DNA from 2 places in the Bradyrhizobium sp. CB82 genome. Region 2 is predicted to be linked to the other one. Evidence: riboswitches for the same ligand, from Rfam matches in the RefSeq annotation. Region 2 holds a riboswitch; the other holds the start of a gene.
What was found. Region 2 has a riboswitch for glycine ahead of QA640_RS38290 (D-amino acid dehydrogenase). Riboswitches for the same ligand answer to the same signal wherever they lie in the genome.
Positions count from the first base shown of each region.

Region 1: linked by a shared signal. The riboswitch ahead of gcvT (glycine cleavage system aminomethyltransferase GcvT) and the one ahead of QA640_RS38290 (D-amino acid dehydrogenase) in region 2 are both predicted to bind glycine.

Region 1 is NZ_CP121650.1:3,431,346-3,439,395, reverse strand. It holds gene QA640_RS16405 (NADP-dependent isocitrate dehydrogenase) at 1-765, shown strand, start outside; gene QA640_RS16400 (DUF3455 domain-containing protein) at 860-1,363, shown strand; gene QA640_RS16395 (cyclic nucleotide-gated ion channel) at 1,379-2,611, opposite strand; gene alaS (alanine--tRNA ligase) at 2,618-5,296, opposite strand; glycine riboswitch at 5,517-5,605, shown strand; gene gcvT (glycine cleavage system aminomethyltransferase GcvT) at 5,751-6,899, shown strand; gene gcvH (glycine cleavage system protein GcvH) at 6,910-7,278, shown strand; gene gcvP (aminomethyl-transferring glycine dehydrogenase) at 7,296-8,050, shown strand, end outside.
Region 2 is NZ_CP121650.1:7,967,417-7,973,791, forward strand. It holds glycine riboswitch at 2,046-2,144, shown strand; glycine riboswitch at 2,147-2,236, shown strand; gene QA640_RS38290 (D-amino acid dehydrogenase) at 2,294-3,529, shown strand; partial or broken gene QA640_RS38295 (transposase) at 4,180-4,577, shown strand; gene istA (IS21 family transposase) at 4,723-5,982, shown strand; partial or broken gene istB (IS21-like element helper ATPase IstB) at 5,982-6,375, shown strand, end outside.

The sequences.
Region 1 (8,050 bases), 4.5 Mb from region 2:
ACGCTGTCGCTGAAGTTCGTCGGCGAGGACGGCACCGTGATCGAGAAGGAAGTGTTCAAGGCCCCCGGCGCCGGCGTCGCCATGGAGATGTACAATCTCGACGACTCCATCATCGACTTCGCCCGCGCCTCGTTCAACTACGGCCTGATGCGCAACTACCCGGTCTATCTCTCGACCAAGAACACTATTCTCAAGGTCTATGACGGCCGCTTCAAGGACATCTTCCAGGACGTCTTCGACCGCGAGTTCAAGAAGGAGTTCGACGCCAAGGGCCTGACCTACGAGCACCGCCTGATCGACGACATGGTGGCCTCGGCCCTGAAGTGGTCCGGCGGCTACGTCTGGGCCTGTAAGAACTACGACGGCGACGTGCAGTCCGACACGGTCGCGCAGGGTTACGGCTCGCTCGGCCTGATGACCTCGGTCCTGCTCACGCCGGACGGCAAGACGGTGGAAGCCGAAGCCGCCCACGGCACGGTGACCCGCCACTACCGCGAGCACCAGAAGGGCAAGGAGACCTCGACCAACTCGATCGCGTCGATCTTCGCCTGGACCCGTGGCCTCGCCCACCGCGCCAAGCTCGACAACAATCCGGAGCTGGCGAAGTTCGCCAACACGCTGGAGAAGGTCTGCGTCGATACCGTCGAAGACGGCTACATGACCAAGGACCTCGCGCTGCTAGTCGGCGCCGACCAGCGCTGGCTCTCGACCACCGGCTTCCTCGACAAGGTCGCGGACAACCTGGCGAAAGCGCTGGCAGCGTAAGTGCCGTTCGCATTTTCGCCGGACCACGGTTAGACATCATCACGGGCCGCGCCTCAGCGCGGCCCTTCATTTTGACGCCATCGCGGAGCCGGCCATGTCCATCAAGCTCGCCGTTCGCACTTTGCTGCTCTCCGCCCTGATCGGACCGGCCGCAGCCGCGGAGCAGGCACTGCCCGAGGCGATTGCCGCATCCGGCGAGACGGTCGTGCTGAACGTCCACGCCGAGGGCGCGCAGGTCTATGAATGCAAGGCAGGGGCCGACGGCAAGCTCGCCTGGGCCTTCCGCGAGCCGATCGCGACGCTGCTCGTCGACGGCAAGACGATCGGCCGCCACTATGCCGGTCCCAACTGGGAGCATGTCGACGGCAGCGCCGTGGTCGGCAAGGCCATCGGCAACGCGCCAGGCGCTAGCGCAGGCGATATTCCCTGGTTGAAACTCGAGGTCGCCTCACGCCGCGGCAGCGGCGTTCTGACACCCGTCACCACCGTCCAGCGCATCAACACCCATGGTGGCAAGCTCGAGGGTGCTTGCGAGAAGGCCGGCGAGTTCAAAAGCGCGCCCTACTCGGCCGACTACATCTTCCTGCGCAAGGGCTGACCCGGGACTGCCTGGTTAGCCCGCCCCGCCGCCCCCCTCTTTCTTCGCCTGCGCGAGCTCGGCGACCGCGAGATCGCCGGCCTCGCCGAGACGCGCCTCGGCGGTCTTGCGGACGTGAGCAGCGAGCGTCGGCATGCGCTCGATCAGCGCATGAAAGTCCTGCGCGTCGAGCAGCAGAAGCCGCGTCTTCCGCGTCGCGGTGACGGTGCCGCTCCGCTTGGTCCTGTGCAACAGGGCGATCTCGCCGAAGAAAGTGCCGTCGGTCAGCCGGACGTGCTGGTTCGGCAGCGCGATCTCGACCTCGCCCGCCGTGATGAAATACATCGATGATGCGACCTCGCCGCGGCGAACCAGAATCTCGCCCTGCTCGATGGTGCGCGCGCGCAACAGGCGCATGATGTCGGCGATCTCCGATGCCGTGAGATGTGAGAACAACGGCACCCGCGCCAGCATGCCCCAGGTGACGACGAAGTCGCGGCGCTTCACCTCTTCCGCGAAGGCGCTCGAGATGATCGCGACCGGCAGCGCGATCATGGCAAAGCCGCTGATGATGGCGAACACGGAGACGAACTTGCCGAGCGGGGTCACCGGAACGACGTCGCCATATCCCACCGTGCCGAGCGTCACGATCGCCCACCACATCGCCTGCGGGATGGTGCCGAGCTTCTCCGGCTGCACCTCGCGCTCGATGGCGTAGAGGAGCGAAGCGAAGGTGAGCACCACGCCGATCAGGATGACGATGCATCCGATCAATGCGCGCCGTTCGGCATGGACGGCGGCGAGCAGCGAACGCATCGCTGGCGAATAGCGGATCAACTTGAAGAACGGCAGCACGCCGAGCGCCGCCATCGTCGAGTGCCGGCCGGTGGCCAGCACGAACGCTGCAGGGAGGAACGCCATGAGATCGATGATGCCGAGCGCGGAGAAGACGTAGGAGAACCGGTCGGCAAGTGGCGACGCCTTGCGCTGCGTATGGCCGGCGACGGTCCAAAGCCGCGCCGCATATTCCAATGCGAACACGATCACCGCGAGAATGGCGACGCCCGTGAACAGCGCGCCGAATTGAGCGTCCAGATCCGGTACCGAGGCGAGCGTCATCGCCACGACGTCGAGCACGATGACGGCCACGATCACCTGGATGAAGTGCGACCCGGCGGAATAGGCCAGCGGATCGTGCTCCAGCAATTCGTACAAGCGATCCCTCAAATTGGGATCGCGAAGCCCACGTCCTCGCGGAACGAGGCGCACGGCGATCTACGCGCCGACCATGGCTTTTTCGATCGCCGACAGTGCCGCCGCCGCATTGGCGCCGTCGGGCCCGCCGGCCTGCGCCATGTCAGGCCGACCGCCGCCACCCTTGCCGCCGAGCGCTTCGGAGGCGACGCGAACCAGATTAACTGCGTTGAAGCGCGAAGTGAGGTCGGCGGTGACACCAACCACAACGCCGGCCTTGCCGTCCTCGGTGACGCCGACGATCGCGACGACGCCGGAGCCGATCTGCTTCTTGCCGTCGTCGGCAAGGCTCTTGAGATCCTTCATCTCGATGCCCTCGACCGCACGCGCCATCAGTTTGACGTCGCCGACCTCGCGCACGCCTGCGGCTGCGCCATTGCCGGACGACGCAGCGCCGCCCATCGCGAGCTTCTTGCGCGCGTCGGACAATTCACGCTCCAGCTTCTTGCGCTCGTCCATCAGCGCGGTGATGCGCGCCGGCACGTCCTCGAGCGAGGTGCGCAGCTCGGCGGCTGCGGTCTTCGCCAGCGCCATGGTGTCGTTGGCATGCTTGCGTGCATGACGCCCGGTCAGCGCCTCGATACGGCGCACGCCGGAAGCGACCGCGCTCTCGCTTGTCAGCGTGATCAGGCCGATATCGCCGGTGCGCTTGACATGAGTGCCGCCGCAGAGCTCGACCGACCAGCCCATTGCGTTGGCGCCGTGTTCGCGCGCGGTCTTGCCCATCGAGACGACGCGGACCTCGTCGCCATATTTCTCGCCGAACAGCGCACGCGCGCCGGCTTCGCGGGCCTCGTCGACACCCATGATGCGCGTCGTGACCTCGTCATTTTCCAGCACAACGTCATTGGCAATGTCCTCGACGCGGGCGAGCTCCGCCGGCGTGATCGGCTTGGGATGCACGAAGTCGAAACGCAGGCGATCGGGCGCGACCAGCGAGCCGCGCTGAGCGATATGATCGCCCAGTACCTGGCGCAGCGCCTCGTGGAGAAGATGCGTCGCGGAGTGATGGGCGCGGATCGAGGACCGGCGCGCGTGGTCAACTTCGAGCTGGAGCGCGGTGCCGGCCTTAAGCGTCCCCTGCTCCACCGTGCCGATATGCACGAAGAGATCGCCGAGCTTCTTCTGCGTGTCGGTGACACGAAATTTGATCCCGCCCTCGCCGACCATCACGCCGGTATCGCCGACCTGGCCGCCGGACTCCGCATAGAACGGGGTCTGGTTGAGCACGATCGAGCCGGTCTCGCCGGCCTTGAGGCTGTCGGTTTCCTTGCCGTCCTTCACCAGCGCCGCGACGACGCCTTCGGCGCTCTCGGTCTCATAGCCGAGGAATTCGGTGGCCCCCAGCTTTTCGCGCAGCGGGAACCAGATCGCCTCGCTGGCGGCCTCGCCCGAGCCCGCCCAGGACGCACGCGCCTTCTCGCGTTGACGCTCCATCGCATCGGTGAAGGCAGACTGGTCGACGCTGATACCGCGCGACTTTAGCGCGTCCTGTGTGAGATCCAGCGGGAAGCCGTAAGTGTCGTAGAGCGTGAAGGCGACGTCGCCGTCGAACATGTCGCCCTTCTTCAATGACGCGCTCTTCTCGTCGAGGATGGCAAGGCCGCGCGCCAGCGTCTTGCGGAAGCGGGTTTCCTCCAGCCGCAGCGTTTCCTCGATCAGCTTTTCCGCGCGCACCAGCTCGGGATAGGCCTGGCCCATCTCACGCACCAGCGCCCAGACGAGGCGATGCATCAGCGGCTCCTTCGCGCCCAGAAGCTGCGCGTGGCGCATCGCCCGTCGCATGATCCGGCGCAGCACGTAGCCGCGGCCCTCGTTCGAGGGCAGTACGCCATCAGACACAAGGAAGGCCGAGGAGCGGAGGTGATCGGCGATCACCCTGAACGAGGCGACCGTCTGCTCATTCGGTCCGCTACCAAGCGCGGACGCGGTCGCATCGATCAGCTGACGGAAGAGATCGGTCTCGAACACACTGTCGACGCCCTGCAGGATGCAGGCCATGCGCTCCAGCCCCATGCCGGTGTCGATCGAGGGGCGCGGCAACGGCTGGCGCTCCTCCTTCGTCACCTGCTCGAACTGCATGAAGACCAGATTCCAGAATTCGAGGAAGCGATCGCCGTCCTCTTCCGGGCTGCCGGGAGGCCCGCCCCAGATGTGCTCGCCGCGATCGATGAAGATCTCCGAGCAAGGGCCGCACGGACCGGTATCGCCCATCGCCCAGAAATTGTCCGAGGTCGGGATGCGAATGATGCGGTCCTCGGAGAAGCCCGCGATCTTCTTCCACAGGCCGGCCGCCTCGTCGTCGGTGTGATAGACGGTGACGAGCAGCTTGTCCTTCTTCAGCCCGAAATCCTTGGTGATCAGATTCCAGGCGAGCTCGATCGCGCGCTCCTTGAAGTAGTCGCCGAAGGAGAAGTTGCCGAGCATCTCGAAGAAGGTGAGATGGCGCGCGGTGTAGCCGACATTGTCGAGGTCGTTGTGCTTGCCGCCGGCGCGCACGCATTTCTGCGAGGTGGTGGCCCGGTGATAGGGGCGCTTCTCGACGCCCGTGAAGACGTTCTTGAACTGCACCATGCCGGCATTGGTGAACATCAACGTCGGATCGTTGCGCGGCACCAATGGCGAGGACGGCACGATCTCGTGGCCGTTCTTGGCAAAGAAGTTCAGAAAGGTCGACCTGATCTCGTTGACGCCGCTCATGTTCATCCAATCGGGTGCAAGATCCGCCAGAATCCGCCCAAACCTGAAATTAAGGCTGATATCTGCGGGCGATAGCGCTTTTAGACAAGGTGAGCTGCCCTGTCCAGAAACTGTGCAGAGAGATCAGAGGGTTGCCGCAGCCGCGCAATAGGCCGTTGATAGACATTGCGGCCGCGTTGACAGCCTTGGCCAGCCTGTGTTCTGTACCTACATGTAACGTACGGCCACGTCGGGAGAGACCGGCTTTGTTGCCGGCGCCGAAGGAGCAACCGCCCCGGAAACTCTCAGGCAAAGGGACCGTGTGGCTTTGACAGCATCTGGAAAGAGGCGCCGACGGGCATTGAAGCCCGGGTGGCACCCGCCGACGGGATAATACTCTCAGGCACAGCGACAGATGGGGCTTCGACTGGTTTCCCTCGGGGAATTCTCCCCGGGAACCGCGAGGGCCCCTGTGATGCTTGCGTCGGACGACAAGAACTCCCTGAAACGTACCCTTCTTTACGACCTCCATGTCTCCGTGGGCGGCAAGATGGTGCCGTTCGCGGGCTATGAGATGCCGGTGCAGTACCCCGCCGGCGTGCTGAAGGAGCACCTCCATACCCGCAGCAAAGCGGGCCTGTTCGACGTCTCCCATATGGGCCAGATCGCGCTGCGGCCGAAATCCGGGAGGATCGAGGACGCCGCCAGCGCGCTGGAGCGGCTGGTGCCGCAGGATATCGTGGCGATCGCCAAGGGGCGGCAGCGCTATGCTCAGTTCACCAATTTCGACGGCGGCATTCTCGACGATCTGATGGTCGCCAATTTGGGTGATCACCTGTTCCTGGTCGTCAATGCCGCCTGCAAGGCCGAGGACGAGGCACATCTGCGCGCGCATCTCTCCGATGACTGCATCATCGATTCGCTGAACGACCGCGCGCTGATCGCGCTCCAGGGTCCGAAGGCCGAAGCGGCGCTGGCGAAACTTTGTGCAGAGGCACCGGCCATGAAGTTCATGGACGCCGGCCCGCACGAGGTCGCCGGCATCAGGTGCTTCGTCTCGCGCTCCGGCTACACCGGCGAGGACGGTTTCGAGATCTCGGTTCCGGCTGCCGATGCCGAACGCCTCGCCAAGATGCTGCTGGACAATCCGGACGTGCTGCCGATCGGTCTCGGGGCCCGCGACAGCCTGCGGCTGGAAGCCGGGCTCTGCCTCTACGGCCACGACATCGACACCGCCACCACGCCGGTCGAGGCCGCGCTGGAGTGGTCGGTGCAGAAGAGCCGCCGCAGCGGCGGCGCCCGCGCCGGCGGCTTTCCCGGCGCCGAAAAGATTCTCGCCCACTTCGATCACGGCGCATCCCGCCGCCGCGTCGGCCTGCGTGCCGAGGGCCGCGCCCCGGTGCGCGAGGGCGCGCTGCTGTTTGCCGAGAGCGCGGGCGGCGATCCCATTGGAAAGGTCACATCGGGCGGTTTCGGCCCAAGCCTGAGCGCGCCGGTGGCGATGGGCTACGTGCCCATGAGCCTGAGCGCGCTCGGCACAAAGCTCTTCGCCGAGGTGCGCGGCCAGCGCCTGCCGCTCGCAGTCGCTGCCATGCCCTTCGTGAAAAACACCTACAAACGCTGAGGACGAGACAATGACCACTACGCTGTACACCTCCGACCATGAATGGCTCGCCATCGACGGCGACGTCGCCACCGTCGGCATCACCGATTACGCCCAGCAGCAGCTCGGCGACATCGTGTTCGTCGAGCTGCCCAAGGTCGGCCGCGCGCTGAAGAAGACGGAAGCTGCGGCCGTGGTCGAGTCCGTGAAGGCGGCGTCGGACGTCTATGCGCCGATCTCGGGCGAAGTGCTCGAGGTCAACCAGGCGGTCGTCGACGAGCCGGCGCTAGTCAATTCGGAGGCCGCAGGCAAGGCCTGGTTCTTCAAGATCAAAATTGCCGACAAGAGCGAGCTCGGGGGCCTCATGGATGAAGCCGCCTACAAGGCACACACGGCTTAAGGACGATGGAGCAAGCGATGACCGCGCACCGTAAATCCAGCGGCGAAACCGCCGCCAGTTTCGTTCGCCGCCACATCGGCCCCTCAGTGCGCGATGTCACCGCAATGCTCGAAACGGTCGGCGCCAAGAGCGTCGATGCGCTGATGGCGGAGACGCTGCCGGCCTCGATCCGGCAGGCATCTCCGCTCGATCTGGGCAAGCCCCTGACCGAGACCGAGGCGATCGCGCACATGGCCGAGCTCGCAGCCCAAAACCAGGTCTTCACCTCGCTGATCGGCCAAGGCTATTCCGGCACCATCCTGCCCGCGGTGATCCAGCGCAACATTTTGGAAAACCCGGCCTGGTACACGGCGTATACGCCCTACCAGCCCGAGATCAGCCAGGGCCGGCTGGAGGCGCTGTTCAACTTCCAGACCATGATCTGCGACCTCACCGGGCTCGACGTCGCCAACGCCTCGCTGCTCGATGAAGCGACCGCCGCGGCCGAAGCCATGGCGCTCGCCGAGCGGCACTCGCAGGTGAAAGCGCAAGCCTTCTTCGTCGACAAGGACGTGCATCCGCAGACGCTCGCGGTGATGCGCACCCGCGCAGAGCCCTTGGGCTGGAACCTGATCGTCGGCGATCCCCTCAGTGATCTCGACAAGACAGACGTGCTTGGTGCACTGCTGCAATATCCCGGCAGCTCGGGCGCGGTGCGCGACCTGCGGCCGGCCATTGCGACGCTGCGCGCCAAGGGCGCCCTTGCGATCGTTGCCGCCGATCTGCTGGCGCT
Region 2 (6,375 bases):
CTTAAACCAAATGGCCTCCGGCAAACCCGGGGCGGTCAGTTGAATAAAAAGCCTTTATCAATAAACAGGAGATCCTTATTGGAGAGAACCTTATCTGAGGGAACACCAAAGCAGCGTGTATAGCCTCCACGCCCAGAAGCGCAATTGATCTTGAGAGTTTTATCGATACCGCGAGTAAAACATTTCGAGTTCATACAGACGGCAAACCTCTCGCTCAGTCATGCCGTGACGCAACTTTGGCGCCAGATTATCAAACACCTCCGAAGTAACTCCATTTACCGTACGCATTCGATCAATCTCCGAAGGCGACTTGATTATGCGCAATGGAGTGAAGATCGGATCCGACGCATCGGCAAACGTCCGAGGTCCGATTGCATCAACGACACGCAAAAAGTCGCCAACAGGCATTCAAGCCTGCTCTCTGCGCCGAGTTCGGTCCCTATCTTGGCATTGTCTGGCAGTAGATCACTCAATAACTTAACGAGCGCGGAAACACCCTCATCTTTCGGATTGGGGCCGGGCCAAGTCCGGTAGTTTTTCACCCAGGTAGTTTGACTATGAAAATCGTCGTATGAGCCTGGAACGATCCCGATCGCTTCACCAGACAAAGGGATAAGAAGAAAACGGGGTCTGGTAGTCGAATTTGGCGTCGCGCTAATATCGTCAACAAATAGCGCCAGTTGTGCTCGGACGTCACGAGAAGTGCGTCGAAACCGTACTTTTCATCAACCGCCGCGCTTGTTCGACCCGGTTTTCGTACTCGATCTGTGCAAAAGGAACGTACGGAATCGTTTTGATTGAAGGAAGGTCAAGAGTCTTTCTCCGACAGATGCCCTACTCGGGCGGCAAAGGGTACAGAAGTGCGATCAGGAACTTGGAGAGCCTGATCTGATGGATGCGTTGTCAAGAGGCTTGACCTATCCGGAATCTCCTCTGAAGTACGGTTTTTGCCGGCCTGGTATTCAAGTCCACGGTCTAGGTACAGCACCATTACAAAGTCAAGCAGCGGATCGCGGTCCTGGCACCAGGACGGTGGCAGATAACGGATCTCTGGCCATTAACTTCTGGGCGCGCGCAACTTTTGCATGAGATTGATAACCCTCAAACGTGTTTGAGAGCACTCTCGTTCGTCTTTCACGTAATCGAATCAAACATCGCTGATTGCGCGAGGTATCTGCCGCCACATGCTCATCGCGTGGCCTCACCCCGTTGAGGATCGAGCGCGCAAGCGTTTAGATCGCCCAAGCGGCTCTCGGGATCATAGGTGTCCGATACCAGCCACTGATTTGCAAGCACATGGCTTGCTCTCGGGAAACCCTCGCGCAGTCGCGCTAAGCCCGGCTCTAGCCGCTTCAAAGTGTCAAAGAAGAAAGGCGGCCTATTCAAGGCTTGCGCCTGAATTCGCCGCGTGTCGACGCCCAGAGCCGCAGTACGGCCCGAGCCCCGCCTGCAATCGCACCGGGCACGACTTGAGCTTCATGATCGAGCAGCGTCTGTGACGGAGCGGCGGGCAAAAAATGTGCTGATGACCGACTGCGGCAGCCAATCGAAACAATGACAGAGCGATCAGGTTCATTGTGCCTAAATCGCAAATTGTTTCCATCGCGGACCGCAAGGAGCGCTGGCGACTTCATAGTGCTTACGAACGATCTGTCGCGCAAAACAACTGAACCGCAGTCGCGAGATTATCGCTCCCGACACACACAATTACTTCAGACGCACGAACCGCTTCGTTCAGCCATAGATCACCCCAATATTGTCGATCAGGTTAGACCTGCCTGAGTGCTCGTGTCGCACACTTTTCAGCCGATCCCGCAGCATTACTGCAATTTGTTCACTTCTGCGCGGGAAAGCGACGAATATGTCGAGGGGGCGGTATGTTGAGGAAAAGGCGCTTTCTGCGCCGCTGTCGGAATCGTGTCGTTTCGGGGCCAGTCGAACTGCGCCAGACGATCATCAAGTGATCCCTTCTGTGCTGTTATTGACCTTGATGATACCTCGATCTTGACATGCCATCACATGCCTGAAAATATTGGGATGTCTGACGACAGCGTGCGGGAGAGCGCGGTGAGCCGCCAATGGCCATTGCCGCCGACGGAGCAACTCCCCAAGGAAACTCTCAGGCCCAGGACCGCACGCCCAGGACAATCTGGAGAGAGGCGCCAGTTGGCGCCCACCGAAGGGGACCGCTACCCATTGGGCCAGCGGAGCAAGCTCTCAGGTGCACGGACAGATTTGGGGCGGAGCTATGGCGAATACCATTGCGACGTTCACCCCTGTCTTGGAGCACATGATGACAACGATCGCTATTATCGGATCCGGCATTACCGGAGTTACAACCGCTTACGCGCTGGCTGTGCGCGGCTACTCTGTTACAGTATTCGATCGACATCGTTATGCCGCGATGGAGACCTCGTTTGCCAATGGGGGACAATTGTCGGCAAGCAATGCGGAGGTCTGGAACAGCCCAAGCACGATCGTTAAAGGTCTCAAATGGATGCTGCGCAAGGACGCCCCCTTGCTGCTGAACCCGAGTCCAAGTTATCATAAATATACTTGGTTGGCAGAGTTCGTCGGCCAGATCCGTCACTATCGTCGTAACACAATCGAGACGACTAGACTCGCAATCGACGCGCGGCAGCATCTGTTTGACATTGCCGATCGTGAGGGCATCAATTTTGATCTCGAACGACGAGGCATTTTGCACGTCTATTCCAGTAAAGCCGAATTCGATGCAGCTTCTTGCGTGAATAAGCTGCTGCTGGAGGGAGGACTGGACCGGTGCCCCGTAACCCCCTCTGAAATGCGTGCGATCGAACCTGCGCTGCGGAACCAATATTATGGCGGTTTCTTCACCCCGTCTGACTCAACTGGCGACATTCACAAGTTCACGCGCGGTCTTGCTGCGGCCTGCGAGCGAAAGGGTGTGCGCTTTGTCTTCGGAGCACAGATCTTCCAGATGCGCTCGGATGCACAAGGTGTGCTTGTACATTGGCAAGAAGGTCCTCTTAGGAACGAACACAGGGCTCAAAGGGCAGTAATCTGTGCTGGTATTGGCAGCCGCCGTATTGCTTCAATACTCGGAGATCGCGTTAACATCTATCCCGTCAAGGGATATTCCATCACGGTGAACTTGCCGGACACGGTGAGCCAGACAGCAGCGCCGCGTGTCAGCATCCTCGACGAGGCGAGCAAGATCGTCACTAGCCGGTTGGGAGAAGATCGCTTCCGTGTCGCCGGAACCGCTGAATTCAACGGCGAGAACCGCGACATCAGCGCCAGTCGAATTAGGCCTCTGGTGCAGTGGGTGGAACGATTTTTTCCCGGTGTTTGCACGGCGCAGGTGGTGCCTTGGGCCGGCTTGCGTCCCATGACACCCAGCATGATGCCGAGGGTTGGCAGGGGTAAGAGGCCGAACATCTTCTACAACACTGGCCATGGTCATCTGGGCTGGACACTATCGGCTGCGACAGCTGAGATGGTCGCCGACGCCATCATGACGGAGGACGGCGGCACGCCGAGTGGTTGACCTGTAACTGCATACCCAATCCGCGCCAAAGCTCTGAGCACGTCCTATTCTCCACCGCCCTCATATGTAAATGTGAGTCAACGCCTCCAGGGCAGGTCTGCGATGGATCCACGGGGTGGAAACACGGTGCTCGGAGCCGCCGCGCAGCACGTCGACCGGGCTCCAGGGTGAGGATTGGCTGCAGACGATCGGAGCAGGTCAACCCATCACTTCCGACGAGGAAGTCAAGAGCATGAGATCCGTCTATCCGTTTGATTTGGCCCTTGGTGATGCGGTCAGAATTCGCCCCCACCGCCGCGGAACGGCTTGAAGCGGATCGCGAGGCGGCGCTCAAACAATGGCGCCTTGCATCTTCGCCTCCCGTCACATCGGCGCCGGCGCGCGCGAAGCGCACCTGATCTGGAACGAGAATTACGTAAACCTGGTTCAAGTTTGACCGCGAGGAGGCGATCGAACGCAAATTCGAGTCGAACGTCGCGCTTTTTTCGCCGCTCAGAGCGGCTAAGCGATTGAGTTGGAATCGCATTTGTCGTTGGTGGACTGTTGCGATTGCAGGGTTTTGATGCTTCGGTCGTCGGAACCTTGCAGTTTCCTTTTCAAGATTCCGTCGAATCGCCAATCATGATTCCGTCGTCGCATCGGAGGTGGCGATGCGATCGAAGAAGCACAGGACGACGGGATCGGGCGATCTGTTCCGGGCCAGGCTGGACCAGATCTTCAATATGAAGCATGAGCTGGTTCAACTCGCCGGCAAGGTCGATTGGGACTGGATCGACGGCGAGATCGCGTCGCTCTATAGCGAGAATGGTCGGCCGGGCATCGCGACCCGCTTCATGATCGGCTGCTGCTGCTCAAGCACATTTACGGCCTGTCCGATGAGGGGGTGTGCGAGCGCTGGGTGCACGACCCGTATTTCCAGTACTTCACCGGCGAAGAGTTCTTTCAGCACGCGTTCCCGCACGAGCGCTCGGACCTGAGCCGCAAGCGGCTCGGCGACAAGCTGGAGCTGTTGCTGGCCGAGAGCTTGCGGGTGGCGCACGAGGCCGGTGTGAGTGGCGGAGTAATTCTCCCCACTTATGGCATTTGAAAATTTCCCAGTTTTCGCGATGGCCGACCGTCCAGGGCATGCCCTGGACGGTCGGCCATCGCATCGAATCGCCGACGTTCCCCCTGCAGGCGGGAGGGAGGGCGCGGTGCTCAAACTTGGGGAACTTGTCATGATTCTGGATTTGCATCGCCAAGGTCTGTCGTTCAGCGCGATCGCCCGGCAGCTTGGTGTCGACCGAAAGACGGTCAGGGCCTACATCGCCAAAGGATTGGAGCCGCCGGTCTACAAAAAGCGAGTGGCGAGGCCTGGAATTGTCGATCACTTCGAGGCTTATTTGCGCGAGCGGCTGGCCGCCTATCCTGCGCTCACGGCCGTGCGGCTGTGGCGTGAGCTCACGGAACGCGGCTTCGCCGGTGGCTACAGCATCGTGCGCGATCGCGTGCGCGAGCTGCGGCCTTCCCAGCCGGCGGGCTTCGAAGTGCGTTTTGAAACGCCAGCGGGTGAGCAGGCGCAGGTCGACTTCGCCAGGTTCGAGGTCGAGTTCGTCGATGAGCCAGGGATCAAGCGCATCGTCTGGCTGTTCTCCATGGTGCTCGGCTACTCACGCCTGATCTGGGCGCGGTTCGTTGTCCACCAGGACCTCCAAACAGTGCTTCGCTGCCATATCGCCGCCTTAGAGACAATCGGCGGCGTTCCGCGCGAGATCCTCTACGACCGGATGAAAACCGCTGTCCTCGGCGAGGATGCCGAGGGGCTCGTGGTCTATAACCGCGCGCTGATCGATCTCGCTCGCCATTATGGCTTCCAGCCGCGCGCCTGCCGGCCTTATCGGGCCAAGACAAAGGGCAAGGTCGAGCGGCCGTTCCGATACATCCGCGAGGACTTCTTCCTCGGCGGTATCTTCCGCAATCTCGACGATCTCAACGGCCAGCTCCGCCATTGGCTGGATACGGTCGCCAATCCGCGGGTGCACGCCACGACCCGTCGGGTCGTCAACGAGGCCTTCGCCGAGGAAAAGGCGGCACTGCAAGCCTTGCCGGGCGCGCCCTATCGAGCAGTGTTGCATCTGGAGCGACGGGCCTCGCACGAAGGCATGGTGAGCGTCGGCGGCAATCTCTACAGCGTGCCTGATACCACGCGGCGGCGGGTCTTCGATGTCCATGTCCTCGCCGACGAAATCCGCATCTTCGAGGGCAGCGTGCTGGTGGCAAGTCATGCTCCGCTCGAAGGTCGGGGCCAGAAGCGGCTCGATCCGGCACACCGCAAGCTCGCCAGCTTCGGCCGACGCCGTCCAGGCAACACAGAACCCGTCACCCTCACGCGCGCCGGAGACCACGCCGCGCGTCGTTCGCTGGACTTCTACGCGGCCGTCGGCCGCCGCCTGGCAGCCCAGGAGGTCGTGTGATGAGTGCTTCCTCCGTCATCGAGCGCGTCAAGACCAACCTGGTCAGCCTGAAGATGCCGCGCGCCTTGGAAATCCTCGACGTCACCCTGCGCGGCCTCGAACGCGGCGAAATTAGCGCCGTCGAAGCCATCGACGCCTTGCTCACCGAAGAGCTCACGATGCGCGAGAACCGTCGCATCAAAATGGCGGTTCAGATGGCCAAGTTGTCGGCGATCAAGACGCTCGCCGGCTTCGACTTCGCCTTCCAGCCGTCGCTGGACAAAAACCGCGTCCTGGCGCTCGCCGGATTGCAGTTCATCAATCGCGCCGAGGCCGTCCACCTCATCGGGCCACCAGGAACGGGCAAGACCCATTTGAGCCTCGCTCTTGGTGTCGAGGCCGTCAAAGCAGGGC